4 regions of the Vibrio gangliei genome follow, and region 3 is predicted to be linked to each of the others. Evidence: predicted binding sites of a transcription regulator. Region 3 holds the regulator's gene; each other region holds the start of a gene.
What was found. Region 3 encodes PurR, which represses purine synthesis genes. Its sites were predicted from a motif close to TNANGNAAACGTTTNCNTNA; they were not measured.
Positions count from the first base shown of each region.

Region 1 (7,589 bases), 730 kb from region 3:
CCATTAAAGAATGCAGAATTCGATTCTTGAACTTCAACTAGGCTGAAGCGTGCTTCAAAACGCTCAGATTCATTACGCACAAAACGAGGCCATAAATCTGCACCTGGGATCAACTCGCGTAGGTTTGATAGCATTTGACAACCATTACACACACCAAGTGCAATTGTCTCTTGGCGCTCAAAGAAAGCTAAGAATTGCTCACGAGCATTGTCGTTGAACAAAATCGACTTTGCCCAACCTTCACCAGCACCAAGTACGTCACCATAAGAGAAGCCACCACAAGCCACTAAGCCTTGATACTCTTCTAATGCTGCTTGACCCGTTAAGATGTCACTCATGTGAATATCGGTCGCTTCAAATCCAGCACGGTCAAACGCTGCTGCCATCTCAACATGTGAGTTAACGCCTTGCTCACGTAAGATCGCCATTTTAGGTTTAGCGCCAGTCGCAATATACGGCGCTGCAATATCTTCGTTGATGTCAAAGCTTAATTTCACGTTGAGACCAGGGTCTGTGTTGTCTTTCTTCGCTGCAAACTCTTGGTCAGCACACGCAGGGTTATCACGTAGAGCCTGCATCTTATGGGTTGTTTCCGCCCAAATGGTGCGAAGCTCAGTACGGTTACGATCAAGAACCACCGTATTGCCAGAAGTCACAACAATAGAATCGCTGTTTTCTACAGAGCCAATCACGTGCGAACATTGCGCTAAACCATTGGCCACTAATGTCGCTTGTACCGCAGTCAGATCGTCGTTATGGACTTGAATTACTACGCCTAGTTCTTCGTTAAAGAGCGCGGCTAGCGCGTCATCACCTAATGCTTCAATGTTCGCTTTCACGCCGCAGTGCCCGGCAAAGGCCATTTCAGCTAGCGTCACAAATAAGCCGCCGTCGCCTTTATCGTGGTAAGCCAAAAGTTTGTTCTCACGAACCAAGGCCTGCATCGCAAGGTAGAAACCTTTTAATTGCTCAGCATTGTCGACATCCGCAGGTTTGTCACCTAATTGCTTATACACTTGCGCAAGCGCAGTCGCGCCCATACGATTTTTGCCGTTACCTAGGTCGACCAAAATTAAGCTGGTGTCGCCTTTGTTCACTTGTAATTGAGGCGTCACGGTTTTACGTACATCTTCAACGCGAGCAAACGCCGTGATCACAAGAGAAAGTGGCGACGTCACTTCACGCTCTTCCCCATCTTGCTGCCACTTGGTCTTCATCGACATGGAGTCTTTACCCACAGGAATGGTCAAACCAAGCGCTGGACACAACTCTTCACCGACGGCTTTTACCGCTTCATACAGACCTGCATCTTCACCAGGGTGACCCGCTGGAGACATCCAGTTAGCCGACAGTTTAATGTGTTTGATATCACCAATATCCGTCGCCGCGATGTTAGTAATTGATTCACCTACCGCTAAACGTGCTGATGCACCAAAATCGAGTAGTGCAACCGGCGTACGCTCCCCCATCGACATCGCTTCGCCGTGATAAGAATCGTAACTTGCGGCTGTCACTGCGCAGTTTGCGACCGGAACCTGCCATGGGCCAACCATCTGGTCACGAACTACTAAACCAGTCACAGAACGGTCACCGATAGTAATAAGGAACGTTTTCTCAGCAACAGTTGGTAAGCGAAGAACACGATCAACAGCTTCATTAAGCTCAATACCACTGCGATCAATCGCTGGGTTATTCGCTTTCAGTGTAACCGCATCACGGTGCATTTTTGGCGTTTTACCCAAAAGTACATCCATTGGCATGTCGATTGGCGTATTGTCGAAGTGTGAATCTTCTAGTTTTAATTGACGTTCTTCTGTTGCCACACCAACCACGGCATAAGGCGCACGTTCACGCTTACAAATAGCGTCAAATAATTCCATATTCTCTGGTGCAACCGCTAACACATAGCGCTCTTGAGATTCGTTACACCAGATTTCTAATGGGCTCATTCCTGGCTCATCGTTTGGCACGTCACGAAGTTGGAAGATACCACCGCGCTCACCATCATCCACAAGCTCAGGTAATGCATTAGAAATACCGCCCGCACCCACATCGTGAATAAAGGCGATTGGGTTTTCTTCACCCAATTGCCAACAACGGTCAATCACTTCTTGGCAACGGCGTTCCATTTCTGGGTTTTCACGTTGAACAGAAGCAAAATCTAAATCTTCCGCGGATTGACCAGAAGCCATAGAAGAAGCCGCGCCGCCACCTAGGCCAATGTTCATTGCTGGGCCACCTAAAACAATTAGGCTTGCTCCAACAGGAATTTCTTTCTTCTGAACATGCTCGTCACGGATATTACCCATACCACCAGCGATCATGATCGGCTTGTGGTAACCACGAATTTCTTCGCCATTATGAGAGTTTACTTTCTCTTCATAAGTACGGAAGTAGCCCAACAAGTTTGGACGACCAAATTCATTGTTGAATGCTGCGCCACCTAGAGGACCCTCAAGCATGATGTCCAGCGCTGTTACGATACGGCTTGGTTTACCAAAATCGGTTTCCCATGGTTGAACAAAGTTAGGAATTTTCAAGTTAGAAACCGAGAAACCCACCAGACCGGCCTTTGGTTTACCACCAATACCGGTTGCACCTTCATCACGAATTTCACCACCTGAACCTGTCGATGCGCCCGGCCAAGGAGAAATCGCCGTTGGGTGGTTGTGAGTTTCCACTTTCATCAAGATATGTGCTTGTTCTTGATGGTAGCCGTATTGGCGAGTTTTTGGATCTGGGAAGAAACGGCCGACCGTTGAACCTGTCATCACCGCTGCGTTATCTTTATAAGCGGATAACACATTGTCAGGCGTCACTTCATAGGTATTTTTGATCATCTTGAACAAAGATTTTTCTTGCTCAACACCATCAATAGTCCAACCTGCGTTGAAGATTTTATGACGACAGTGCTCAGAGTTCGCTTGAGCAAACATCATCAATTCAATATCGGTTGGGTTACGTTTTAGCTTTTCAGTGAAGCTTTCAACTAGGTATTCAATTTCTTCTTCCGCTAAAGCCAACCCAAGTGAAACGTTTGCTTCTTCAAGCGCAGCTCGTCCACCGGTAAGTAGGTCAACTTCCGTTAATGGCGCAGGTTCAGCCACTTGGAATAAAGCATGGGCTTGCTCAAAATCCGTGAACACCACTTCCATCATGCGATCATGCAATAACGCTTTTAGCTCAACCAATTGCAATTCAGATAATGTTTCGCTCGATTCAATGTAGTAAGCCGTACCACGCTCAAGACGTTTAATTTGCTGCAAACCACAATTGTGGGCGATATCGGTCGCTTTCGACGACCAAGGAGAAATGGTGCCCGGACGAGGCGTAGTAAGAAGTAATAGACCTTGAGGCTCGTGATCTTCGATGGTTGGTCCGTAAGTCAGTAGCTTTTCAAGTTTAGAAAGCGCTTGCGGAGTCAGTTCAGAAGTGAGGTCTGCAAAATGCGTAAATTCCGCATAGATGCCAGACACAGGTAGATTCAATTCACGACAAAGCTCTAAAAGCTTATTGACACGAAACTCGGATAAAGCGGGTGAACCACGCAAAATTCTCATGTGCTTAGGTCTCTTTAGCAGTTGTTTTAAAAAAGAAAAGTGATATTGAAATCAGTTCATAAGCCTATGCGTTAAGGCTAACTTACCAGCTGATTTCAATCTCACCTTAGCCTTTTGCGGCGTATTATAGAGGAAATTCAACTGAGACGTAACTCAAAAAGCAACCGTTTGCGCAATTTTTTACGCAAAACATTTTTTATCTAATTGGGTTGTTGTTTTTTCATTCACAAAGCCAAAGGTAGCAGCAAAATGTTACATACCTAAAACAACAATTTTCACGGCAAATTTTGCTGATATAGACGCCATTTGATATAAAGTAGCTTCTATTGGCTTTATGAGATTTCCTTTTGACGACCTTTTACTCTCATTCTCAATTTAAGCGATTGGTTTTTATTGCTTTTATCCTTTTAGGATTAGCCGCATGCAAACCCAATCCTCAATCGATGACCGACCTAGAAAAGATCCAAGAGCGTGGCGTCTTGCGCGTGGGGACTCTGAATAACCAATTATCTTATTTTATTGGTCCAGAAGGTCCGACGGGGCTGGAATATGAGTTAGCAAAGCAATTTGCCGATGAACTGGGGGTCAAACTTGAAATCAAACCGGCCTATCATTTAACAGGGCTACTTCCTGCACTTGAAAATCAAGAAGTGGACATCGTCGCCGCAGGGCTTAGCCACACACCAGATCGATTGAAAAAATTCAACGCAGGCCCAGCCTATTACTACATTAGTCAACAAGTGATCTATAAGAAAGGCACTTGGCGCCCAAGAAATCTCCAACAACTCATCGATAAAGAAGCCACTTTAACTGTGGTGAAAGGCTCTCAGTACGAATACACCTTGCAACAATTGAGTAAAGTTTATCCTGAACTAAAGTGGCAAACCACGGCGACTGAAGACAGCACGGATTTATTAAAAGATGTGTCGGAAGGAAAAATCGACTTTACCATTGTTGACTCCGTTTCACTGTCTATCACTCAACGCCTACACCCAAACCTTGCGCTTGCGTTTGAACTAACCGAAGATCAACCTATATCTTGGTTTATTCGTAAAACCGACGATGATTCTCTGTACGCGTTAATGGTGGAGTTTTTTGGTAACTTTAACCAATCAGGGCAATTGGCCAACTTAGAAGAAAAATATTTTGGTCATATACAAAGCTTTGATTATGTTGATACCCGAGCCTTTATTCGCTCTCTTGATTCAAAACTGCCAAAATACAAAACTTTATTCCAAAAATATTCAAAAGAATTTGATTGGCGCTTAATTGCTGCGTTGGCATACCAAGAGTCACATTGGAACCCTAGAGCAACGTCGCCAACCGGTGTTCGTGGCATGATGATGCTGACACAATCCACGGCTAAAATGGTTGGGGTAAATAATCGTTTGGACCCAGAAGAATCCATTTATGGTGGTGTAGAATATTTAAGACGTGTGGTTGAACGTATTCCTGACTCGATTCCTGAGCATGAAAAAATTTGGTTTGCCCTTGCGTCTTATAATGTTGGCTACGGACATGTGATGGATGCACGCCGTATTACCCAGCACGAAGGTGGTAACCCGGACTCATGGACCGATGTAAAAGATAGATTGCCGAAACTGCGTATTCCCGGCTACTACAAATACACACGCTATGGTTTTGCTCGAGGGGATGAAGCGAAAAACTACGTTGAGAATATTCGTCGTTATTACCAAACCATTATTGGCTATGAGTCAGAAAATCAAATGGGGGGAACTAACACACCTAAAGGCGAAGATTTCCAAGTTATCGATGCAAGCTCTGTGAGTAATGCTGAAGCTAGCAATAGTGATATGTCTTCTACTAACACAAGGTCTGTATCACAAGCCAAAGGTAGTCAATAAGCATATTGAAGTCACGCTTTGAACGAAAGTGAACCCCATTAAGTAAAATCGAATAAGGGCGAAATCAAATATGGTTTCGCTTTTTTATGCCTATTGAAACCAAAAATAGAAGAAATAACAATCTCAACCAAAAAACATTATAAAAGCCGTTTTTTTTGTAAAAAAGAGTTAGCTGAGAAAAATAAACTGTGCTACAACTGTCATGAGTACGTCACAAAGAGACGATATAAAAAGAATAAAATAATAGACAATCATTAAGGAGGCATACCCTATGTTCTCTAAGAAGAAAACACTAAGTAAACTAGTTCGAACTCAATCGAACGCCACTCGTCGCCGTCGCATGCTGTCAAACAACAAAAAGCAAATTTTATGGCGTCATCGATCTTATATCTTCTGGTCTGAAGTATAGATTCTGACAATTTCGGCAAACAAATTCACATTTTGTTTGTCGATAATCCCCCCCTTTTTTTATTCTTCTTTCTCTTTCCTAGCTTGTTTAATTTCTTTACGTCGGCGTTTAAAAAACGCTTGCAACTGGTGACGACATTGCTCCTCTAACAGGCCGCCTTCAACTTGCGCATAATGATATGAGGCTTGGCTTTCAAATAGATTCAACACCGTTCCAGCCGCCCCTGCTTTCAAATCGTAAGCCCCAAATACAATGCGTCCAACTCGACTATGTAATAAAGCGCCAGCACACATAGGGCAAGGCTCTAAAGTGACATATAAGGTGGTATCAAGAAGTCGATAGTTTTGTAGGGTTTGCCCAGCTTTACGCAAAGTGACAATTTCAGCATGTGAGGTAGCATCATACGCCCCAATCGATGCATTCCACCCTTCTGCGATAATCTCACCATTTTTCACTAACACAGCCCCCACAGGCACTTCACCGTTATCTTCAGCGATGGCCGCTAGCTCGATTGCACGCAACATAAAGTCGTGGTCTTGTGGTGTAAATGTAGTCGCAGAGTCTGTCGGTAACGATGTCATGAATTTGGCTCTTAGAAAATAATGTGCCAGATTATACCTAGATCCGGCACATTATAAAAAGTTAGAAATCCTGCCAGGAACCTTTTACCCAGCGTGGTGGTGTCGAGCCAAGAACAGCATCGATGACATCTTCGTTGTAGCTGAATTTTAACGAGTCATGAAACATCACTAATTGATCATCAACATCTAAAAACTGCCCCCCCGTAAAATTAAAAGATCCTCGTTGGAAGTAGGCCGCGGTATTCGCATCAGGATAATCATCACCAAAAGCCTGATGAACCTGATTGTTGTAACCATTATTACTTAAATAGTCATTCCCTTCTAATCCCACCCAGTCATCACTTGTAGGTTGAAAGCCATCATTTAGTTGAAATAACACCCCTTTAAAGTTTCCCGATCCTATTAACGAAAATACACCGTTGTGAACCATCAGTAACACACCCTCTGTAGACTGTGAAGCCTGAGCCATACCGGATAAATTATCACCAGTAATTTCACATGAACCATCAATCCATATATGCGTATTGCCAAGTTCAATTAACTCTTTAACCTTTTGACCACAGTCTGTTACTCGTGGAATAGCACTTCCAGATACGGCTTTGTCACCCGTTATAATAGTAAAGTCATACTTAGGGTTATCTCTTACTTGCATCCATTCACTTTTCGATATTTCAAACATAGCTTCAAATGGTTTTAACTCTGTATCATGCAATAGGCCACTTTCTCTTTTATTTTTGCCTTTCTCCTTAAGGTCGATACAATTTTTCCCATTATCTTCAAAGCCATCATACGGTTTTTCATTGATTTGTACGCCATGGTTAACCAGAGAACCGCTTAACTCTATGGCATTTTTATACCTTATAGTTACACACTCCCAGCCCTCTTCTGTTTCTTCTCCAGGATCTGGAGGGCTAACTAGCGTTGCTGCCTGCATAAATAGATCTCCAGTGGATTGGATCGCCCCTGTAATACGATCGCTACTAAAATCCATCACCTTTTGCACTACAGGCTGGCTGCGCTCATCCAAGGGTTGAAGTGAATATTTTTTGCTTCCAAGAGAAACAACGTTAATACCATCTAACGCTAGTGGTTGCTGACAATCACTTTTTAAATAATCGGCTTGGATAAATTGGGGGCGGCTGCGATCTTGCTGAGCTTTAGTAAAAGCGCATTC
Region 1 is NZ_AP021869.1:732,206-739,794, reverse strand. Features, by position in the region: gene purL (phosphoribosylformylglycinamidine synthase) at 1-3,560, opposite strand, end outside; gene mltF (membrane-bound lytic murein transglycosylase MltF) at 3,908-5,425, shown strand; gene Vgang_RS03360 (hypothetical protein) at 5,697-5,834, shown strand; gene tadA (tRNA adenosine(34) deaminase TadA) at 5,894-6,415, opposite strand; gene Vgang_RS03350 (hypothetical protein) at 6,477-7,589, opposite strand, start outside.
Region 1: the regulator PurR is predicted to act here: its motif matches at 3,717-3,736, upstream of purL (phosphoribosylformylglycinamidine synthase).

Region 2 (7,589 bases), 700 kb from region 3:
TTGATTATGACGGCATGATTGAAAAGACATTGCGTAATGATTATGTGCGCAAGCCTAATCCAATGGGTATCGGACATGGTGATTATGATGAGCCAAGTATAAAAGCGCCTAAATTCGATCCTAAGCAAGCGGTGTCTTATTTTGAGCAAGCTGGCTTTACTCTTATTGGCCCAGACGGTATTCGTCAAAATGATAAGGGGCAGCGTTTAAGTTTTGCGGTCACTTACGCCACCCCTGCGCATACCCCAAGAATTGCGTATCTTCGTGAACAAGCCAAATTGGCCGGCTTAGATCTCACCTTGAACCTGATTGATGGCTCTAGCATGTTCAAATATGTGTTAGAGAAGAAGCATCAGCTGTCATTCCATGATATGTCGGCTTCCCGTATTCCTGTTTATTGGCAGTATTTCGCTGCTGAATTTGCCAATCAGCCACAAAATAATAATTTTACTAATTTTACCTCGCCAGAGCTTGAGACGTTAATTGAAAACTATCGTAACGAGTTCGATTTAGGTAAGAAGCATCAGTTATCGCGTCAAATTCAGACAATGATTGATGAGGCCAAAGTGATCATTCCCGGCTACATGGTGCCTTACACTCGTGAAGGCTACTGGCGTTGGATGAAATTGCCGAAAGAAATTGCTACAAAGCAAACGGAATACTTATTTTACCCAGCCGGCTTTATGGGCGGATACGGCACATTTTGGATTGATCAAGAGGCGAAAAAAGAAACGCTGGATGCGATGAAATCCGGTAAAACATTTGAGCCGGTGACGATTAAAGATGAGAAATATCGGTAGATAAACGAGAGCTGAGTGACGGGGACGCTACGCTCGCGAGCCAAAAAGCGGTTTCGTTGCTTGAGACTTAGTCATTCGCTGTTATCTTTCTCGAGCCACGATAAGCGTAGCGGCCGAGTAACGAGAACCGAAAAATTGAATTAACGGAAACCCTATGACCCCAAACTCAGTTTTAACCATCACAGATTTATGCACTGAATTTACCACCGATGATGAGGTGGTGAGAGTGCTTGATGGTGTGACTTTTCATGTCCCCAAGGGCAAAACCATTGGGTTGGTCGGGGAATCTGGATGCGGTAAAAGTGTTACAGCGATGTCGATCTTAGGGCTGTTGCCAAAACCTTTTGGACAAGTGGTGTCCGGTAAGATTGAATATTGTTATCAAGATAAAAAGGTGGATTTGGCCAGTCTACCGGCGGAAAACATGTATCAAATGCGCGGTAATGCCATTTCGATGATTTTCCAAGATCCGATGACGGCGCTCAATCCGGTTCACACCATAGGCAAACAGTTGATGGAAGTGTATCAACTGCATCAGCCGCAATTAAATAAAAAGCAGCGTTATCATCAGGCGTTGGAGATGCTCGAAAAAGTGGGCATTCCATCGGCTAAACAACGCATGCTGGAGTTTCCGCATCAGTTGTCAGGTGGGATGCGTCAACGTGTGATGATCGCGATTGCGTTAGCGTGTAAACCGGATGTTTTGATTTGTGATGAGCCGACCACTGCGTTAGATGTGACTGTACAAGCGCAAATATTGGATTTGATGAAAGCATTGCAACAAGAAACGGGCATGTCGATCATTTTCATTACCCATGACTTAGGGGTAGTCGCGGAAATGTGCGATCAAGTGGTGGTGATGTATGCAGGAAAAGTGGTGGAACAAGCCGATGTCTTTTCACTGTTTGATTTCCCAACCCATCCATACACGCAAGGTTTGTTGGCTTCGATGCCCAATCAGCAGTCGGTGCCTAAATCGGAACTGCCGACCATTGAAGGCTCGGTGCCTCATTTATTGAATATGCCAAGAGGTTGCCGTTTTGCTTCTCGTTGTCCATATCAACAAGACAAATGCTTGCAACAAAGTCCGTTATTAGAAAAAAAATCTTCTGAACATCAAGTGAGTTGTCATTATTGGTCGCAATTAATGCCTCGAAATCAGCTAGAGGGGCAACCATGAATCAAGAATCGTTAAATACGGATATTTCATCAGAAAAGAACGTCTTACCCGAAAAAAATCCTTTATTAGAGATAAAAAATCTCAAACAATATTTCCACTCAGGCAAAGGCATTTTCAAAAAAGGCTATACCGTGTATGCGGTTGATGACGTGTCATTGAGCGTAAACACAGGCGAGACGTTAGGTATTGTGGGTGAATCAGGTTGCGGTAAAAGTACGTTGGGTCGTAGCTTACTGCGCTTGTATGAACCCACAGCAGGGCAAATATTGTTTGAAGGGCAAGATATTTGTCAGTTCGATAGCAAAGCCATGCGCTCTTTACGTCAAGAAATGCAGATGGTGTTTCAAGATCCCACTGAATCGCTCAACCCACGTCATACGGTTGGGATGATCTTACATGAGCCATTTGAAATACATCATCTAGGCACGGCGGAAGAAAGGCAGCAGTGGGTCAGCGAATTATTAATCAAAGTGGGATTAACCCCAGAGGCCGCTGAGCGTTATCCACATGAATTCTCTGGTGGCCAGAAACAACGCATTGGTATTGCACGAGCGATTGCCTTAAAACCTAAGCTGGTGGTGTGTGATGAGTCTGTATCGGCATTAGATGTGTCTGTACAGGCGCAAATTCTTAACTTGTTGATGAAATTGCAGCAAGAAATGGATTTGACCCTGATATTTATAGCCCATGATTTGTCGGTGATTCGTCATATATCTGACAAAATTGCTGTCATGTATTTAGGGCAAATTGTCGAATATGGTGATGCGCAGCAGGTTTATCAAAACCCTAAGCATCCTTATACTCAGTCTTTGTTGTCTGCAATTCCGATTACTCATCCAAAGTATCGTGATGCTAAATTACGTATGCAGGAGCAAGGCATTGGAGAGCGCATTTTATTACAAGGCGATATTCCATCACCGATTGAGCGCCCTGTAGGATGTCGCTTTGCTTCGCGTTGTCCTAAGGTCATGGAAGAATGTCGCAGTAAACCACCCAAATTACAGTCGTATTCAAAGCATGATCATCAAGTATCTTGCTTTTTATATGAATCCCATTAAAACGAGCCAATAAAGTAAATTGTTAAGAGGCGAATCGATGTTAAATAAGTCGTTATTGATGACCGCATTATCTGTTTCCGTGTTAGCCGGATGTACGGTCGTGGAAGAGAGCCCTGTTTCTGAACCAGTAAAAACCACCACTTCTGTAGATGGTGTTAAAGTTCACTCGGTGGCGTACAAATGCCGCATTGATCAATCTGAATCAGAATACCAAGGCAAGCTTGAAGTGCCATTTTTGATCGAATATTCTGGTCAAGATAAAGCGACGTTAATTGAACGTTCCGGTTCCTATCCTTTAATTCGAGTGGAAGCGGCTTCTGGTGAGAAATATGCCTCAGTGGATGGGTTGCAAGAGTTTTGGGGGCACGGTGATTCTGCAATGATCACTTTTAATCATGAAACGTTTAAAGACTGTTTTGTGGTGAAGTAGTGGAATATCGTTAGCATTAAGAGGCGCTCAATATCTGAACTTTGAGCGCCTTTTTTATCTATCAGATGGCTATTTTGGGTAAGTTACGGTATAGCGAGTCGGTTTATGATTCATCGCAAGTGTGATGTTTAATACGATGGCACCGAGTACTGAAAGCGCAATTAAGTAAGGGGAAACGAAAAACAGCGACGCGACCACAATGCTACAATCGAGCACCATTTGAGTTTTACCTACTGAAATACCCGTTTTGTCTTGAATAAGTAGGCACATCACGTTGAAGCCCCCTAAACTTGAACGATGGCGAAATAAAATTAGCATACCGATACCAATTAATAACCCACCGGCGAAAGCACTGAATACCGCATCGATACGGCTGAGTAACATAAAACGCTCTAGGTTATCAGCAAAAACAGACACTAAAGCACCTGCAATAAGGCTGTTAATCGCGAAGGTTTTACCAAAGCGAAGCCAAGCAAGAGCATAAAAAGGCAAGTTAATGAAAAAGTATATCGTGCCAAATGACAGTGGACTCAGCTGACTTAATAATAAAGACAGCCCAGCCGTACCACCAGTGATCAAATTAGCTGACGATAAAAAGTAAACCCCAAGGGCAACCACAAAGCTGCCTACAACGAGGGCGACGATGTCTTCTTTAGGTGTGTGTTTTTCCATCACAGTATCAATCTTTTCATCCATAAATAACTAAAAATGTACTCAATAAATATCAGTTTTGGTATATACAGTCTAAAAACAAAGTGAATGGCTTGTATCTTAATGTTTACATAAATGTAAACTGACGCTATGGTTTTGACCTTAGAAGTCAAGAAAGTACAGCTATCCAGCACTGTATTATTTTTTTTCATCTTAATCGTGATATTTTTGCATGCAGAAAGTTTACATTGCCACTTTCTGATATGGATCAAATTAGGTAGAATACTGCCATCTAAATTGATGACGAAAACGTTTGCTTTGCGTCATTGAGCCATTTTTTAACAATTTTACCGTTTTTATGACCTTTTGGTCTTTTTAGGAATCAGTTAAACCTGAGCTAGGAGATACACATGCTTAAGCGTGACATGAACATTGCGGATTATGATGCGGATCTATTTACCGCAATTCAGGAAGAAACTCTTCGTCAAGAAGAGCACATTGAGCTCATCGCTTCAGAAAACTACACCAGCCCACGTGTAATGGAAGCTCAAGGTTCTCAACTTACCAACAAGTATGCTGAAGGCTACCCAGGTAAACGCTACTACGGTGGTTGTGAGTACGTTGATAAAGTTGAAACTCTTGCTATTGAGCGTGCATGTCAGCTATTCGGTGCAGAATATGCAAACGTACAGCCGCACTCAGGCTCTCAAGCTAACAACGCCGTTTACATGGCATTGCTTAATGCGGGTGACACGGTTCTTGGTATGAGCCTGGCGCACGGTGGTCACTTAACTCATGGTTCTCCTGTTAACTTCTCAGGCAAGCTTTACAACATCATTCCTTACGGTATCGATGAAAATGGTCAGATTGACTATGAAGAAATGGAAGCGCTTGCGGTTGAACACAAACCAAAAATGATCATCGGTGGCTTCTCTGCTTATTCTCAAGTGTGTGATTGGGCGCGTATGCGTGAGATCGCAGACAAAGTAGGCGCGTACCTTTTTGTTGATATGGCGCACGTAGCGGGTCTTATTGCTGCTGGTGTTTATCCAAACCCAGTTCCACACGCACACGTTGTAACAACCACAACACATAAAACATTGGCTGGCCCTCGTGGTGGATTGATTCTGTCTAATGCAGGTGAAGATCTGTACAAAAAACTAAACTCTGCAGTGTTCCCGGGTGGACAAGGCGGTCCTCTAATGCACGTTATCGCAGCAAAAGCGGTGGCATTTAAAGAAGCACTAGAGCCAGAGTTTAAAGAATACCAAGCGCGCGTTGTTGCAAACGCAAAAGCCATGGTGGCGGAGTTTATTGCTCGCGGTTACAACATCGTTTCAGGTTCAACTGAAAACCACTTGTTCCTTGTTGATCTGATCGACAAAGACATCACAGGTAAAGATGCGGATGCCGCACTTGGCGCTGCGAACATCACAGTGAACAAAAACTCAGTACCAAACGATCCACGTAGCCCATTTGTGACTTCTGGTATCCGCGTTGGTTCACCATCAATTACTCGCCGTGGCTTCACAGAAGAAGATGCGAAAAACCTTGCTGGCTGGATGTGTGATATCCTAGACAATATGGGCGATGAGTCGGTGATTGAAGCGACTAAAGCAAAAGTATTAGATATCTGTAAGCGTAAACCAGTTTACGCATAATATTTCGTCGTAAAACAGTTTATAACGGCGTCTGGTAAGAGCCGAATTTCGTGACTCGAATCTAGAGCGCTTCGCTTCTCGAAAGAGATAAAAACCCAGTCAGAAATGGCTGGGTTTTGTTTTTGTAAAAATAATAGAAAGCCCCAGCTTGAACATTCAAGCTGGGGCTTTAAGATGTTTTCGAAACTCGAATTAACCTTCTTTATTAATGCTGATCATTGAGCCAGATTTACATTTGAACATGTAGTAACGAGAGCTTTCGTTAAATTGGCCAAGGCCTTCACCTGAACAGTAAGACGCGTTGAGGTCACGCATTGTGTCTAGTGTTTTGGCATTATCCATAGCGAATTTTGAACCATCAGCACAGACGATACGTACTTTACCGTCATCGCTGGTTGAGAATACTTTCACTTCTGTATTACATAGTTCAAAAGAAGCATCTAAGTAGTTGTCTTCTTGAGTTGTGCTTGAACAACCCGCTAAAATTAATGTGAGTAACCCGACCAATCCTGCATATTTCATATTCTTACGTCCTATAGTTATCCGGCTGTAAACGGATCAAAATGTGAATGATTGCTAGAAAGAAAATGAGCTAGCCAACCATAAAACTGTATTAAGTGTAACCTTATCGATTGGTTCGCTCAACTTTCGCCTAAAAAATCTTCACTAGGTCTCATCAAGACGATGCTGCTTGTCGCTAACCCTTGCTATTTCGGATAAACTAATCCTACAACAATCGCATTTAAATATAGAGTTTTGTCTGAATAGATGCATTGCGATAACAATAGTTAATAAAACCGCTCAGACTCTGACTCAAGGGAGAGAGTATGCACTGCCCATTTTGTTCTGAAAATGACACTAAAGTGATCGACTCACGTTTAGTCGCTGACGGCCATCAGGTTCGCCGTCGTCGCCAATGTTTAGCTTGTAGTGAACGTTTTACTACGTTTGAAATGGCGGAATTGGTGATGCCGAAAGTCATCAAATCAAATGGAAACCGAGAACCTTTTGATGAAGAAAAAATGATCGGTGGTATTCAGCGCTCTCTAGAAAAACGCCCCGTGAGTGCCGATTCGATTGAATTGGCAATCAGTACGATTAAATCTCAATTACGTGCGACCGGTGAACGTGAAGTACCAAGCGAGATGATTGGTAACTTAGTGATGGAGCAACTTAAAGAGTTAGATAAGGTGGCGTATATTCGCTTTGCTTCGGTTTACCGCAGCTTTGAAGATATTCGTGAGTTCGGTGAAGAAATCGCGCGTCTTGAAGATTGATCTTTCATTGCGATAAATAAAATTAGAAAGGGAAGTGTGATGAGCCAATCGGTATTTTCTGCATTTGATCATCAAATGATGGTCAAAGCAATTGAACTGGCGAAGCAGGGGATCTATACCACCGCACCAAATCCAAATGTAGGCTGTGTGATCACGCTAGACCAAGAGATCATTGGTCAAGGGGCACACCTTAAAGCGGGTGAACCACACGCAGAAGTGCATGCTTTACGTTTGGCTGGCGAGAGAGCTAAAGGTGCCACCGCTTATGTGACCTTGGAGCCGTGTTCCCATTATGGCCGCACGCCACCTTGTGCTGAAGCTTTAATTAAAGCGCAAGTTGCCCGTGTTGTATGCGCGATGCAAGACCCTAATCCTCAAGTGGCTGGACGTGGTATTACCATGCTAAGAGAGGCTGGTATTCAAGTGGATGTTGGTCTACTTGAGCAAGATGCCATCGCGCTTAATCCAGGCTTCATCAAGCGAATGAAAACTGGTATGCCATTTGTGCAATTAAAGTTGGCATCAAGCATCG
Region 2 is NZ_AP021869.1:761,467-769,055, forward strand. Features, by position in the region: gene Vgang_RS03470 (extracellular solute-binding protein) at 1-800, shown strand, start outside; gene Vgang_RS03475 (ABC transporter ATP-binding protein) at 955-1,980, shown strand; gene Vgang_RS03480 (ABC transporter ATP-binding protein) at 1,977-3,038, shown strand; gene Vgang_RS03485 (MliC family protein) at 3,076-3,468, shown strand; gene Vgang_RS03490 (YitT family protein) at 3,538-4,140, opposite strand; gene glyA (serine hydroxymethyltransferase) at 4,530-5,780, shown strand; gene Vgang_RS03500 (hypothetical protein) at 5,973-6,302, opposite strand; gene nrdR (transcriptional regulator NrdR) at 6,608-7,057, shown strand; gene ribD (bifunctional diaminohydroxyphosphoribosylaminopyrimidine deaminase/5-amino-6-(5-phosphoribosylamino)uracil reductase RibD) at 7,097-7,589, shown strand, end outside.
Region 2: the regulator PurR is predicted to act here: its motif matches at 4,421-4,440, upstream of glyA (serine hydroxymethyltransferase).

Region 3 (7,589 bases):
TCGTCATCACCGACAGTCAATACCATGCCGATACGACGCAGACGACGCAATGACGTGCGCACTTTCTCAAACAATTTTTCTTTGTCTAAGTCTGAACCCGTGGCGCGGTTCGTCACCAAACGCATCAGTTTCTTTTCATCAGCTAAGTTCAATAGCTCTTCATACAGCTCTTGGTTAGTAAAAATGCCTTCGTGCGCCAAACGCTCTGGGCTTAGGTACAAGAAACACAGAATTTTACCCACTAACATATCGAGTTCAGACAGTACGCTGCGACCAATGAAAGACGTCGAACGTGGACGCAAATAGAAGAAACCTTCTGGCGCGCGAACCAACTCAGCGTTATAGCGTTGGTAGAAAGCACCAAGCTCACTGTCGAAATCGGTTAAAAATGCATAGTTATCCATATCATCACTTGAAATATGGCGACCTGCGCGTAATTGGCTATCCAAGGCTGGAAACAGTGGATTCGCTAACGCTTTAATTAACTGTTCAGGCATGTACGCTTCATTGGCAGCCTGAGTAGTCGAGTCTGAATATTGTGCGCTATCTTGCGCATCGTAATTAGTATTGATCGATGACATTCGCTTGTACCTTTGCTCCAAATTCGTTAATCGCTTTCCAGTCCGGTTGAATAGCTCGGTAATCCGATTCGGAATACCCCATTCTTACCGCTTGGTCGACTACCATTCGGGCTAAATCAAAATGTTGCGCGTGAGAGTGCTGCTCAAGGTAATCTCGTAACACCGCACCTAAATCAATCGGTGCGCCGGTGTCTTTATGTTGTTGAAGCATGGAGGCAACACGTTCACTCAATTCATCATCAACAACGGATAATTCTTCGTATTCCACTTCATCAGGCACTTGGCCAACCACTTCATCGTCGCGCAGCATCATGGCTTCATCACGCATATCACGTAGACGCTCGGCATCGGAATAAGTGAGATACCAAGGCGCATCAAAGTAGTCGGTCACCGATTGACGTAGACGCTGACTAAAGGCACGGTTTTGGTCCATATCAATCGCAGTACGGATAAACTTATGTACGTGACGGTCGTAACCAATCCATAAATCAATAGCTTGCTGGCCCCAGCTGACGATACGGTCAAGCTTGGTTTGCAGTGCGAACAAAATGGCATCGATAAAGTCCAGCCCTTCTTGTCCATAAATAGTTTGTTGAATATCCAACAATTGGGTTTGCAGTTCATCGCCCGCCGCTTGTAAGGTGTCTTGCAATTCATTCAGTGTGTTGGACGTTTCAGTAAGTAGGCTTTCACAACTGCTGATCGCGTCACGCCAATCTTGGTTTAATAGCTCAGCAATTTGTTGTTTGATTTCGATTTGCTGATCGTCCATCACGCGCTGGTTTAAATCAATGCGGTCAAAGATTTCACTGACCGAATATTTCAATACGCCATAAACGTGCTTTTGCCATTGCGCTAAATCGTTAGCCTGTTCTGCCGCTTCAACCGCTTTTGACATTTCATCAGCCACCATCGACAGTTGAATCGATAGCTTTAATTTCGAAAATTCGCGATGACGCACATAGTAATCTGTGATTGCCATGCCTAAAGGTGAAATACGATAAATGCTTGCCCCTTGATTCAACTCACTGACAAATCGGCTGATCAAACGCTGCGATACCAATTCATTAATGGCATTGTTGGCGCGAAACGCCGACGCCTCGCCGGTATCATCAAACATGGTCGTGACAATTTTGAACGCGTCATGCAATTCACCTTCGCCTAATTCTTCATCAAACTTTTCATTGCTGAGAACGGCGATAGCAATCAGAAACGCCAAACGCTCGGAAGAAAGATTCAATGAAAAATCATGCTGTTTTACCCAGGTGACCAGCTCATCTATGGGCTGTTCCTGAGTTGGCTGCTGGTTAAAAGGCAGTCCAGCTGAAGATTGAGTTATTTCACTCATTATCATTCCTGTTTTGCTATTAGCTCTCACCCGTTTGTTCACTTTGCGGCTTTTGTGCCCATACATGAATGTAACGGCCAAGAGAAAGATAAGGCTCTGTGCGGCATAATTTCTGCTCTAACGCCAACACATCTTCTGGGGTGTAGTCCCCCATATATTGTTGATTACCAATGTAATCATTAAAACAACGGATGCCTGATTTACCGACAATGTCGAAACCTTGAGACTCGATCCATTGGTACACATCTTCCGGTAACAACCCTTTCTGTGGTTGCAATTTAAACCGTTTACGATGTGGCATTCCCTGCAAAATGTGAGGGATATTACCACAAGTTACGTTCTTCAAAACCAGTCCGTGATGATTGTAGAACATCACAGATACTATTCCGCCCGGTTTCACTTTATCGAGCACATCATTCAAGACCTGTTGAGGGTGCTCAAGCCATTCCATAACGGCATGAAATAAAACGAAATCAAAAGGCTCTGATTCATGCTTATGCAAGTTTTGAATAGGAGAATGAACAAATCGAAAGTTGGCAGATAAAAGATTTTTTTCTACATCTTGCCGAGCGAGAGCCAGCATTTCACTCGACACATCACATAAGCAAATTTGATGACCGAGCTGAGCGAGTTTTTGAGATACTTGTGCCAAGCCGCCGCCCGCATCCAAGATGGATAAAGGTTTGTCAGCATGTTGCAGGCGTTGCAATGCGTTTTCTATATCTTGCCATACGATGACTTGGCGGATATCTCCTTTATCCGAACCGTAAATATTTTTCGCAAATTTATGTGCGATGTCATCGAAATTTCGATCGTTAGCCATATTTTTTCATTTAAGATAACTGAATTTTGCGTGTATTCTGTCACAGCAATTACAGGAATAAAGCAAATACTCTCTTTTATCCGCTGAATGATGAATTTTTGGGCTATTTAAAATGTTTGAACTGAAAAAAATAATCGGCGCATTGTTCATGCCGCTGCCAGCCATGTTAATCCTTGGCTTTCTCGGCTTGTTTTTGATCATGTTTACTTATAAACGAGGCTTGGGTTGTATTCTCACTTTTATCTCTTTAACAGGGATCTTTCTCTTTTCATTCCAACCTCTTTCTACTTCTTTATTGAAACCGACTGAGCGTGCTTACAAAGCCTTTTTACCGGTTGATGGCACCTTGGATTACGTCATGGTCTTAGGCAGTGGCCACACGGTGGATGATGACATACCACCGACTTCTGAACTTTCACGCAATGGTTTAATGCGCTTAGCCGAAGGCATTCGTGTATTACGACTGTACCCGGGTGCAAAATTGATTTTATCTGGTTACGGTGCGGGTAGTTCTGTCAGTAACGCACGTATGATGGCTAATGTTGCTGTATCACTTGGTGTGGCAAAATCGGACATCATCTTATTAGAAAATGCACAAGACACTTGGGATGAAGCCCATCAAGCCGCCGGTTTCGTGGGAAATAAACGCATGGTGTTAGTGACTTCTGCGAGCCACATGAAGCGTGCCATGAAAGAGTTTCGCAAAGCGGGTTTGGAACCCATCCCAGCCCCAACCAACTATCTTGCGTTTGATAACATTGAACAAGCATGGGACAAGTATTCACCTCAAGCTCAATACTTAGAACAAAGTGAGCGTTATTGGCATGAATTGTTGGGTCGTTGGTGGTCATCTTTACGTGATACACTTTCTAACACTCAAAACACGGCAAATAGCGCGCCGGCAGAATAAAGCAATTTACACGCAATAAGACTTACGTTATCGTTTGCGTCCTGCAAAGTTTGTTCATAAAAATGCCATATCTGATTGTCAGGCATGGCATTTAAGACTAAAATCTTATCAAAACTACGCATCTATATTATTAAGTCGCTGATTAATGGCGACTTTTATGTTTTTAGTATCCAATTAACTATCATCGTTCCGGCTGTATGGTCGGCATAAAGGAAATTCACTATGGCTACAATCAAAGATGTTGCACGTATTGCTGGAGTCTCCACAACGACCGTGTCACATGTCATCAATAAAACTCGTTTTGTTGCAGAGACAACTCAAGAGAAAGTTATGGCCGCAGTGAAAGAACTCAATTATGCCCCAAGCGCCGTGGCTCGTAGTTTGAAATGCAATACCACCAGCACCATTGGTATGTTAGTGACACAGTCAACTAACCCATTCTTTGCCGAAGTCGTTGATGGTGTTGAAAGCTACTGTTACCGCAAAGGTTATACCCTAATTTTGTGTAACACCGGTGGCCGCTCTGACAAACAACGTGATTATATCCGCATGTTGGCTGGCAAACGTGTCGATGGCCTATTGGTTATGTGTTCTGACCTAGATGAAGAATTGCGTGAAATGCTTGATGGTCACCCAGATATTCCTAAAGTTGTGATGGATTGGGGCCCAGAAACATCCAAAGCCGATAAAATCATCGATAACTCAGAAGAAGGTGGTTACATCGCAACACGCTATCTACTAGAACGAGGTCACACTGATATTGCTTGTTTAAGTGGGCATTTTGAAAAGGTGGCTTGCCAAGAGCGTATTGCAGGTTGTCGCCGTGCGTTAGAAGAAAAAGGCTTAACACTACGAGACGAGTGGTTACTAGAAGGGAACTTCGAGTGTGATACTGCCGTTATCGCTGCCGATAAAATCTTGGCAATGGATAAAAAACCAACTGCGGTATTCTGTTTTAACGACATCATGGCGCTAGGCTTAATGAGCCGTCTGCAAGAAAAAGGCATGCGTGTACCGGAAGATATTTCCGTGATCGGTTACGACAACATTGATATTTCTCCTTATTTCTCACCACCGTTGACGACGGTTCACCAACCTAAGCGTCGTTTAGGTAAGAACGCGGTTGAAATCTTATTAGAACGCATTAAAGATAAAAATCACGCTAAACAAACCTTCGAAATGTTCCCTGAAATGGTAGAACGTTCATCGGTGAAAACGCTTAAATAGTATTTCTAGTATTATCACTGCAAACATTTACAAGGCGTATCTATTCATTTAGATGCGCCTTATTTTTATTCGCTGGATTTTGATTAATTTATCCTGAGTTCAGATTAACTTAGCGATAACCTGAAATTTTTTCGCGTGATGTTATGTCTTATATTCCACTACGCTTAATTACATAAATTTTCATACCCAAGTTAGCGGAGCGAATAAAAGCTGCCAACAAAGCTAAAGCTTCAAATACGATGGATATTAAGGACAGATACAATGCGCTGGATTAGCCTTGGTTTACTTTCATTACTGCCTCTATTTGCTATGGCCTCTCAGGATAGCGACTGGCAAACCATTGAAAAACAAGCTCGTGGGCAAGATGTGTATTTTAATGCCTGGGGTGGTAGCCAAGAAATTAATGATTATCTACGTTGGGTAAGTAGAGAAGTGAAACGACAATATGGTGTAACTCTACACCATGTTAAAGTTTCCGATATTTCTGAAACCACCGCCCGCTTGCTGGCAGAAAAAACAGCCAATAAAAATCAGCAAGGCAGTGTCGATTTGGTTTGGATTAATGGTGAAAACTTCAAATCAATGAAAGACAACCAATTACTTTTTGGCCCGTTTGTATCGACATTACCTAATTGGCAAAAAGTAAATATGGCTTTACCTGTCACTGATGATTTTTCCGAACCAACCAACGGGCTCGAAGCGCCTTGGGGTGTAGGACAACTGGTTTATATTTATGACCGTGACAAGCTAGCCTCGCCTCCTCAATCAGCGCAAGATCTGCTCGAGTATGCTAAAGCGCACCCAGGCCGTATTAGCTACCCTAAGCCGCCACAATTTCATGGCACCAGTTTTTTAAAGTCATTATTGATTGAACTTAGCCAGCAAGATCCTGCATTACAGCAACCCGTTACCACAGAGGCTTTTGCTCAACTCACTCAACCATTATGGCGCTATTTAGATGCTTTGCAGCCTTTCTTGTGGCAACAAGGTCAACAGTTTCCAACTAGCCAAGCGGAAATGATTCAACTTTTGGATGATGACCAACTTGATTTGGCGATCACCTTCAATCCCAATGAAGTTTTCTCCGCGCAAGCCAGTGGCAAACTTGCTTCAAGCACCGCAAGCTACGCGTGGAAACAGGGGGCTTTATCGAACATTCATTTTCTTGCTATTCCATGGAATGCTAACTCCAAACAAGGCGCTTTAGTGGTGATCAATTTCTTACTCAGCCCTGAAGCGCAATCTCGTAAAGGCGACATCAATATTTGGGGGGATCCATCCGTTTTGCAGCCGCAATACTTAACTGGCAGCGCACAAAAGACCAAACTCTACCCGTCCTTGCCTGAGCCACATCCTAGCTGGCAAACCGCATTAGAACAGGCTTGGCTTGAACGTTATAGCCAATAAAATATTGATGGCGTTACGTCGAGGAGCAATTCAAAGGACCATGTCTATTAAAAAAAGGGATAGTGAAGCTAGGCCTATTAAAAGCAGGCATACTAAAATGAGTAACCGACTCAATAGCACTCTATTAAATCGACGAATATTGAATAAAAGCCAATCCAGTAAAGTCTCGCTGCGCTTGGGTTATGCTTTCGTTGTGTTGCTGTGTATCTTTCCCATCATTCCCGGCTTAATCGGTATGCTTAGCCCTGCCTTCGGCATTATTCCCCCCTTGGGCTTATTCGAGTTCTCACTGACTGGGTTCGAAAAAGTGGCGGATTGGCCCGCGGTAATGCATTCAATTTGTCTGAGTATGTTCTCTGCAATTACGAGTACTTTTTTAGCGACCATCATGGCGTTTTCAATACTGCAAGCCTATTGGAATCGTCCTGCTTGGCATAAAGTGGAAAAGTTATTATCGCCCTTATTAGCCTTGCCTCATGTCGCTTTTGCTGTGGGTTTCTTATTCTTATTTTCAGATACAGGTTGGTTCGCACGTGCATTAAACAGTGTTTTTTCTGCTTTTAGCACTTTTAACACTCAAGGTTGGTTGAACGTACAAGATAATCTTGGCCTTGGGCTGACTCTGGCACTTGCGATTAAAGAAACGCCGTTTTTGGTGTTAATGAGTTTACCCATTTTAAATAACTTACGAATTCAGCAAACCTTAGCGGTATCACAAAGCTTAGGTTATTCAGCTGCACAGACATGGTGGAAAGTGATCTTGCCACAATGGCTTCGACACATGCGCTTTCCATTTTTTGCCATTATGGCTTACTCAAGTTCAGTGGTGGATGTCAGCTTAATCATAGGACCAACGCATCCACCGACGTTTGCCGTATTGGTTTGGCAATGGTTTAACGAGCCTGATTTGTCTTTATTGCCTCGCGCTGCTGCCGGAGCGTTGTGTTTGTTTTTGCTCTGTAGCGCATTGATTGGTTTGGTGTATTTTATCGAACGTCTGTTACTTCATTATGCTCGCGGCTGGCTTACCTCTGGCAAAAAGAATGCTGACAGCGTTTACGGTAAATCGTCCTCTTCCATTTTCTCACCGCTGTCTATCAACTCGGCTATCCAGTCCACTATGACTTCAGCGGTTGCTCCTGTGCTCATGGCGGTGAGTTTATTATGTTTGCCTGCCCTGCTGGTTTGGACCTTCGCACAACGTTGGCAATTTCCGCAGCTACTCCCATCAGATTGGAGTTTGCGCTTTTGGATAAGCGAATGGCCATACATTCAACAAGCGATTCAAACTAG
Region 3 is NZ_AP021869.1:1,464,736-1,472,324, forward strand. Features, by position in the region: gene mukE (chromosome partition protein MukE) at 1-497, opposite strand, end outside; gene mukF (chromosome partition protein MukF) at 562-1,929, opposite strand; gene cmoM (tRNA uridine 5-oxyacetic acid(34) methyltransferase CmoM) at 1,949-2,752, opposite strand; gene elyC (envelope biogenesis factor ElyC) at 2,865-3,662, shown strand; gene purR (HTH-type transcriptional repressor PurR) at 3,885-4,889, shown strand; gene Vgang_RS06690 (ABC transporter substrate-binding protein) at 5,151-6,296, shown strand; gene Vgang_RS06695 (ABC transporter permease) at 6,394-7,589, shown strand, end outside.

Region 4 (7,589 bases), 390 kb from region 3:
GACAATCGTCGCACCATATTCATAGCCAAGAGTGGCTTCAATCTCGGTGCTGTGCTTTCCAATCAAGAGCTCTAATTCGGTATTGGAGTAACTGACGATTCCTTTTGCCAACAACATACCGTGTTGATCTCGAATACGTACTACATCACCGCGAGAAAAGGTGCCTTTGATTTGCGTAATGCCTTTCGCAAGTAGGCTACTGCCACGCTCGATCACAGCGGCAGCCGCCCCATCATCTATCACTAAATCACCGACAGAAGCTGGACCGGCTAAAATCCAACGCTTACGGTTTTCCAGTGACTCTTCTAGCGCAATAAAACGGGTGCCTTGAGGTTTATCACTGACGAGATCAACAATCACATTTGGGCTACTTCCCGCCGCAATCACCACTTCAATGCCAGTACGTCGTGCAATATCGGCCGCTTGCAACTTAGTTGCCATGCCTCCCGTACCTAATGTTGTCCCGCTACCACCAGCAATTTTACGCAGCGTTTCATCAATGGTTTTAACTTCTCGGATCAGTTCAGCATTCGGGTCTTTACGTGGGTCGGCAGTAAACAAGCCGGATTGATCGGTCAGTAACAATAATTTATCCGCGCCACACAAAATACCGACAAGTGCAGACAAGTTATCGTTATCACCGACTTTAATCTCGGTGGTTGCAACCGCATCGTTTTCATTCACCACAGGCACAATGCCATGTTCAATTAACGCATTAATGGTGTCTCGTGCATTTAAAAAACGTTCTCTATCTTTCAGATCGGCACGTGTTAACAACATTTGCCCGATTTTGATGCCGTATAACTCAAACAAGGATTCCCATACTTGAATCAAACGGCTTTGCCCGACCGCCGCTAATAGTTGCTTACTTGCCATCGAGTTAGGTAATGCGGGGTAACCTAGGTGCTCTCTTCCTGCCGCAATCGCACCAGAAGATACAATCACAATTTGATGACCTTGATTTTTTAGTTCAGCGCACTGACGAACTAAATCAACCATTCTTACTTTATTGATTTCTAAAGTGCCACCCGTTAGCACGCTAGTGCCAAGTTTTACAACAATAGTTTGTGATGCTTTATGTTGGTGGATATCACTTTGCATGGAAGAGGATTGAGCCGACATGAGTTTCCTGTCAAAGATAAAAAAGTAATAGTAAAAATATCCACTTGTTGTATCAATACGGGAGCTATTTCACAAGTAAAAGATAAGGCGTGTTAGGGATTATCCGCCAACACGCCTGAGTTTTTCGGTTAATTTCAATTTTGTTGAAAGAAAATGATGCTGAAGTGGCTTGGTTTACAAAGTATCAACAGAATTCTTGTGCAGGCTAACGGTAAAGTCATAATCACCAGACAACACTTTGACTAATTTCTGATGAAAATCTTCCAAAGTTCTTTCTACTTCTTGTTGTGCCTTTTCTGGAATAGCGATGTCAAGCCAGTTGCCTTTCTCGTCATATTGACCCAGTGTGTAATTGGCAATGAAAGTATCATCTTGTTTTTCTAATTGTAGCCACCACCCCCAGAATTCACGTTTTTCAGGTGACTTTTTGTCATTCACACAAACAGATAAGCAATCAAATAGGTACGCGCCCGCTTCACATTCGCCTTCACGCAGATAAGGACCAATGGCTTTTAAGGATGTCATTAAACGATAGTGAGTCGGTGCAGATGGTTCAGTCATTATGATTCTCCATAGCATAATTACAATGAGCGGGGAGCATTCATTCCATTCACCCCGCACACCATAGTTAACTATTTGATCACAATTGTCACTTATTTAGCGCACTTTTCAGCCAATCAACCGCGGAAGTGAGCGCTTGATCATACCCTTGTGAAAGTGACTTTGTTTTCAATTCCAAACACTTGCCACCTTGACTAAACATAGCAAGGCTTTGATTATCTTTTTTCGACCCCACAGGATCCCCTTCTAATCCCAGCGCCAAAATCGGCACAGGCGTTGCGCGCCCAGCCAATAAACCTTGCGACTTCAATGACCAAGCTCGAACTTGTTTTGAAAAGCTGAAAATATCGACGGATTTCTTACCCATGCGTGACGCTAATGCATCTAAATACATTTTCGGCATCATGCCAAATTTTTCTGAGCTGGATAGTAAATCATGAATCGGTGCCCCAAGCGCAACGCAGGCTTTAACTTTGTCTTGCTCAATAAAAGACAAACGCGCCATCACATTGCCGCCAAAGCGAAAACCCAATAAGCCAACGTTATGATGATCAACCCAAGGAATATTCGGCAGCTCGTTCAGTACCGCTTGATGCAAATAACTTGAATCTTCTGTAAGCGTCCAATGCGCATTAGCACCAATCCCAGGCATATCAACCGTTAATAGACCGATGTTATGCTTGGCGAGATAATCTCGAAACAATCGCCACATATCCGTTTGCAAGTTATCAATACCGGCGCTCACCATCACGATAGGCAAAGACTTTTCAGTATGAGGCACATGCAACGTTGCCATGATCTTGTTATTTTTGTATGGAATTTCTAGAGCCTTAGTAACATATGGGCTCAGTTCCATTGCTTCTTTATAAACTTTATTGACAAGTATTTGAGCTTGGATCGATAAATTATCGCCTTTCAAATGCGGGTAACTAGCCACGCTGAAACATAAGCTCGCTAAGTAGAGCTCATCCGATGCCGCCTCGCCTTCTTTTAACGAAGCTTTTTTCTGATGTGAAACACCTTGTTGCGTCCATTCATAAGCCCAGTTTCCCGGTCGATATCCAGCCACCGTATCAAGCCAATCAGGATGATTATGTTTATTCCCTGAACTGGCAATCCGCGCTAAAACAGATTCAATTTCGATGGGATCAAGCCCTTGCCAAATCCACTGCATGCGTCTCAGCGCTCGATACCAGGCGCTTTTCGTTCTTTGCTGATTTTCTTCTAGTAAAGCTTGGCTTTCAGACAAATACCCAATCAAGCTCGAGGTCTCTTCAGCATGCTGGTGTTTCTTGAATAAGTTTTCTGATAAATTTTTGCTGCTTGGCTCCAAGAGATATCTCCACTGCTGGTGTCAAAAGAACAGAATCTAAGAAATTGGAAATGATAAGTTAAGCAATCAAATGCTTCCACTGTGTTTGACGATCTAAATACACCACAGCATAGCTGCACACAGGGCGTACTTTTTTACCTTGTGCTTCTACATCCGACAGCACCGTTTCCATTAATACCTTTCCGCAACCCTGGCCACGCAATTCATCAGGAACAAAAGTATGAGTGATGGTCAGAACCCCATTACTTTCTAGATAATCTAAATGTGCCCAAAAATTATCGGCCACTTCCACCTCATAACGACATAAAGATGAATCATGCTTAAAGTTCGCCATTATCTACTCCTGTAAAGTCATCAAATCAACTCGTTCGACGATTGTTAGTTAACCTCACTAGAATAGCGTGAATCGGTTTGATCTTACCAATAAAAAACCCTGCACCGATATGGGTACAGGGTTTAAATATAATCAAATTAATCATCTATAACCAAAAGGCTTGGCGAGAGATTACTTTTGCTTACGATTCACTGGCTCTTCAAATTGAAGCGTCATATCCCAAGGTTGCTCGATCCAAGTATCTTGAGGAATATCAACGATGTACTCATCCACAAGCTCTTGACCTGCCGGTTTTGCACAAACTGTCACCAATTTCGCTTTCGGATACATTTTACGAATATGACGTGCCGTATCACCACTGTCGACTAAATCATCAACAATCAGGAAACCTTCACCATCACCTTCGATAGTTTTAAGCACACGCATATCACGTTGATGATCATGGTCGTAGCTTGAGATACAAATGGTATCAACGTAACGGATGCCCAGTTCACGCGCTAAAATCGCAGCAGGTACTAAACCACCACGGCTCACACCAACAATACCTTTCCACTGCTCAGCTGGCATTTGCTTGGCCGCTAATTGACGACAATACATTTGCATGTTGTCCCAAGTGATAATGAATTTGTTACTCATAATATAAAACCTGCTTTGTTTTTGTTTCTAAGATGCAACAGCACTTTGGCTATTAAGCACCTGTAAGAATGAATTTCAACAAGAAAACGATAGCCAATACCCAAACACCAGGATGCACATCGCGTGCCTTACCGCTCAATAATTTGATAGCTGCGTAAGTCACAAAGCCCATCGCAATACCTTCTGCAATCGAGAAAGTCAGTGGCATTAATAAGCAAACCACAGCAACAGGAGCCGCTTCACTTAGGTCATCCCATTGAATGTTCACTAAGCCTGAAAGCATCAAGATTGCCACGTAGAATAATGCACCGGTAGTCGCATAGGCTGGCACCATACCCGCTAATGGCGAGAAGAATAAAGCAAGAAGGAACAAAATGCCAACCACAACTGCAGTTAAACCAGTGCGGCCACCAACAGCTACACCCGCTGTACTTTCTACATAAGACGTTGTGTTTGATGTACCCAATAATGCACCAATTGACGTTGCCGTTGAGTCAGCTAAAAGCGCTTTGTTTAAACGAGGAATTTTGCCATCTTTACCCACAAAGCCCGCCTTATTTGCTACACCAACCAGAGTACCGGCTGTGTCAAACAAATCGACAAATAAGAACGCAAATACAACTGAAATCAAGCCCACATCAAAGATAGATGAAAAGTCTAACTGTAAGAAAGTCGGAGCCATGCTTGGTGGAAGAGAAACGATACCATGGTATGCGACATCACCAGCGATAACACCAATCGCGGTAATAGCAAGAATGGCGATCATAACTGCTGCTTTAAAGCCACGGTGTACCAATACGATGGTTAATACGAAGCCTAACGCACCTAAAATAGCAGGAAGAGAGGTTAAATCACCCACACCAACCAGTGTTGCTGGGTTACCAACTACAATACCTGCGTTTTTAAGTGAAATAAGCGCAAGGAATAAACCGATACCCGCTGAAATACCTAAGCGTAATGACATAGGAATAGAATTGATAATCAACTCACGGATTTTGAATAGGCTTAAAATAATGAAAAGTACACCAGAACAGAATACTGCCGCCAGTGCGACTTGCCATGTGTGCCCCATACCGAGTACAACGGTATAGGTAAAAAATGCATTCAAACCCATACCCGGTGCTTGAGCAATTGGGTAATTTGCATAAAAGCCCATGATGAAACAGCCAATCGCTGCGGCCAAACAAGTCGCAACAAAAACTGAACCATGATCCATACCAGCTTGTGACAAAATTGCTGGGTTAACAAAAATAATATAAGCCATCGTCAAAAACGTCGTAACGCCGGCTAAGACTTCGGTTTTCACGTTGGTGCCGTGCTCCGATAACTTAAATAATTTTTCTAACATGATGTATTCCTAAAGTGTGCGTGTAGCAATTTTAAACGATTGCGCAATCGTTTGAATAAAAAGGCGTGTAGTTTTCCAAATTCTGATCACGAAAGCAATCTGAATCTACTCAAAACACGCATTTATTTATCTATTTACCGTCTATATCCAAGCAACTTCAAGATGTAAGTTCAGCAGGAATAAAACAAGCTTTAAGCAAGGCAAATTGGACAGCTCATGCTGCCAATCGGACATTGCAAGCTAAGTTATTAATAATATTATAAATATAGATTTTTAAAGCTACGAACACCATTTTCATTACCCCAAAATAAAAAACGCCACCTAAACAGTAGGTGGCGGTAGAAATATTGCCAAAGTAGGCAGTAAAATTCTCAACAAAAGGGGGTAATGAAAACAAAAGGTAGTTCTTCTTGGAGAGTGATTGTTACAAACTCATCAACAACAAAAACACAAAACCTGTTGACCTCAGAAAAAATCAATGTGTGCCATGATTCTCAAGAAGTGATGAGATAATACACAAATGGTAATTTAATTACAACCTATATTTCTACTAAAGCCAAAAATACGCACAAAAACCCAATGCGATCACATTGTTTGGTAGTTTAATTACCAAATATAAGGTTTCAATCTATTCCTCGTACCGATGAATCGACTTTTTATTACCATAGAAATATCAGCTTCCTGCTGTACATCTTGCCAATGAAGTAGCATTATTCTATTCATATAAAGTACAGCGCTATTACGCCCTAATCAGACTTTAGCGTTACCTAAATTCTAAACACTTTATTGAGATGATAATTTGCCACTATCGTCTGCTTGGCTTTTACACTCAATAAACGGTCATCTCATTCTATTAGGAGTCACTTGTGTCTAATCAACCTTCTGAAATCAGCCAACTGTCCCCCCAACCAGTTTGGCAATTCTTCGATAAAATTTGCTCTATTCCACACCCATCAAAGCATGAAGAAGCACTTGCGCAATACATCGTTGAATGGGCTCAATCTCAGAACCTACCTGTAAAACGTGATGACGCTGGTAATGTATTCATTTCAAAACCAGCGACAACGGGTATGGAAAATAAGAAAAAAGTGGTATTCAGCCAACTGTCCCCCCAACCAGTTTGGCAATTCTTCGATAAAATTTGCTCTATTCCACACCCATCAAAGCATGAAGAAGCACTTGCGCAATACATCGTTGAATGGGCTCAATCTCAGAACCTACCTGTAAAACGTGATGACGCTGGTAATGTATTCATTTCAAAACCAGCGACAACGGGTATGGAAAATAAGAAAAAAGTGGTATTACAGGCTCATATCGACATGGTGCCTCAGAAAAATGAAGACACCGTGCATGACTTCACTAAAGATCCTATTCAACCTTATATCGATGGCGAATGGGTTACCGCGAAAGGCACAACTCTAGGTGCTGATAATGGCATGGGCATGGCGTCTTGTTTAGCCGTTCTAGCCTCAACAGACATCAAACATGGCCCACTTGAAGTTTTACTCACCATCGACGAAGAAGCCGGTATGACAGGTGCATTTGCACTAAAAGAGGGCTGGTTAGATGCTGACATTCTACTAAATACCGACTCAGAGCAAGAAGGCGAAGTTTACATGGGCTGCGCTGGCGGCGTAAATGCATCCATCATTTTTGACCTAGAACGTGAAGCTATGCCAGCCGATCATACTGTCGTTAAACTTGCCGTAAAAGGTCTAAAAGGCGGCCACTCTGGTTGTGATATTCACACTGGCCGTGGTAATGCCAACAAATTTCTAGCTCGTTTCCTTGCAAATCAAGCGAATGAATTTGGCCTGCGTGTGATTGAATTCCAAGGTGGCAGCCTTCGCAATGCCATCCCACGTGAAGCATCTGTCATTATCGCTGTACCAACGGCTCAACAATCAGCATTAGCACAAGCCTTTGAGCAATATACACAATTAGTACAACAAGAACTCGGTAAAGTGGAAACAGGCCTGACTTCTCAAATCAGCGATGCAAGCTCTCCATTCTCGCCGTTTACCCAATCAGTACAATCGCGCTTTATTGCCACACTGAATGCTTGTCCAAACGGCGTGATCCGTATGGATGATAACATTGAAGGCGTGGTTGAAACGTCATTAAACGTTGGTGTTATTACGACGGAAGAAAATAAGCTGACCATTCTTTGTTTGATCCGCTCTTTAATTGATTCAGGTCGCGAGCAGGTTGAAGGTACATTGACGTCATTGGCTCAGCTTGCTAACGCACACATC
Region 4 is NZ_AP021869.1:1,856,870-1,864,458, forward strand. Features, by position in the region: gene proB (glutamate 5-kinase) at 1-1,101, opposite strand, end outside; gene crl (sigma factor-binding protein Crl) at 1,297-1,683, opposite strand; gene frsA (esterase FrsA) at 1,772-3,016, opposite strand; gene Vgang_RS08555 (GNAT family N-acetyltransferase) at 3,075-3,350, opposite strand; gene gpt (xanthine phosphoribosyltransferase) at 3,522-3,986, opposite strand; gene Vgang_RS08565 (NCS2 family permease) at 4,039-5,334, opposite strand; gene pepD (aminoacyl-histidine dipeptidase) at 6,201-7,589, shown strand, end outside.
Region 4: the regulator PurR is predicted to act here: its motif matches at 5,374-5,393, upstream of Vgang_RS08565 (NCS2 family permease).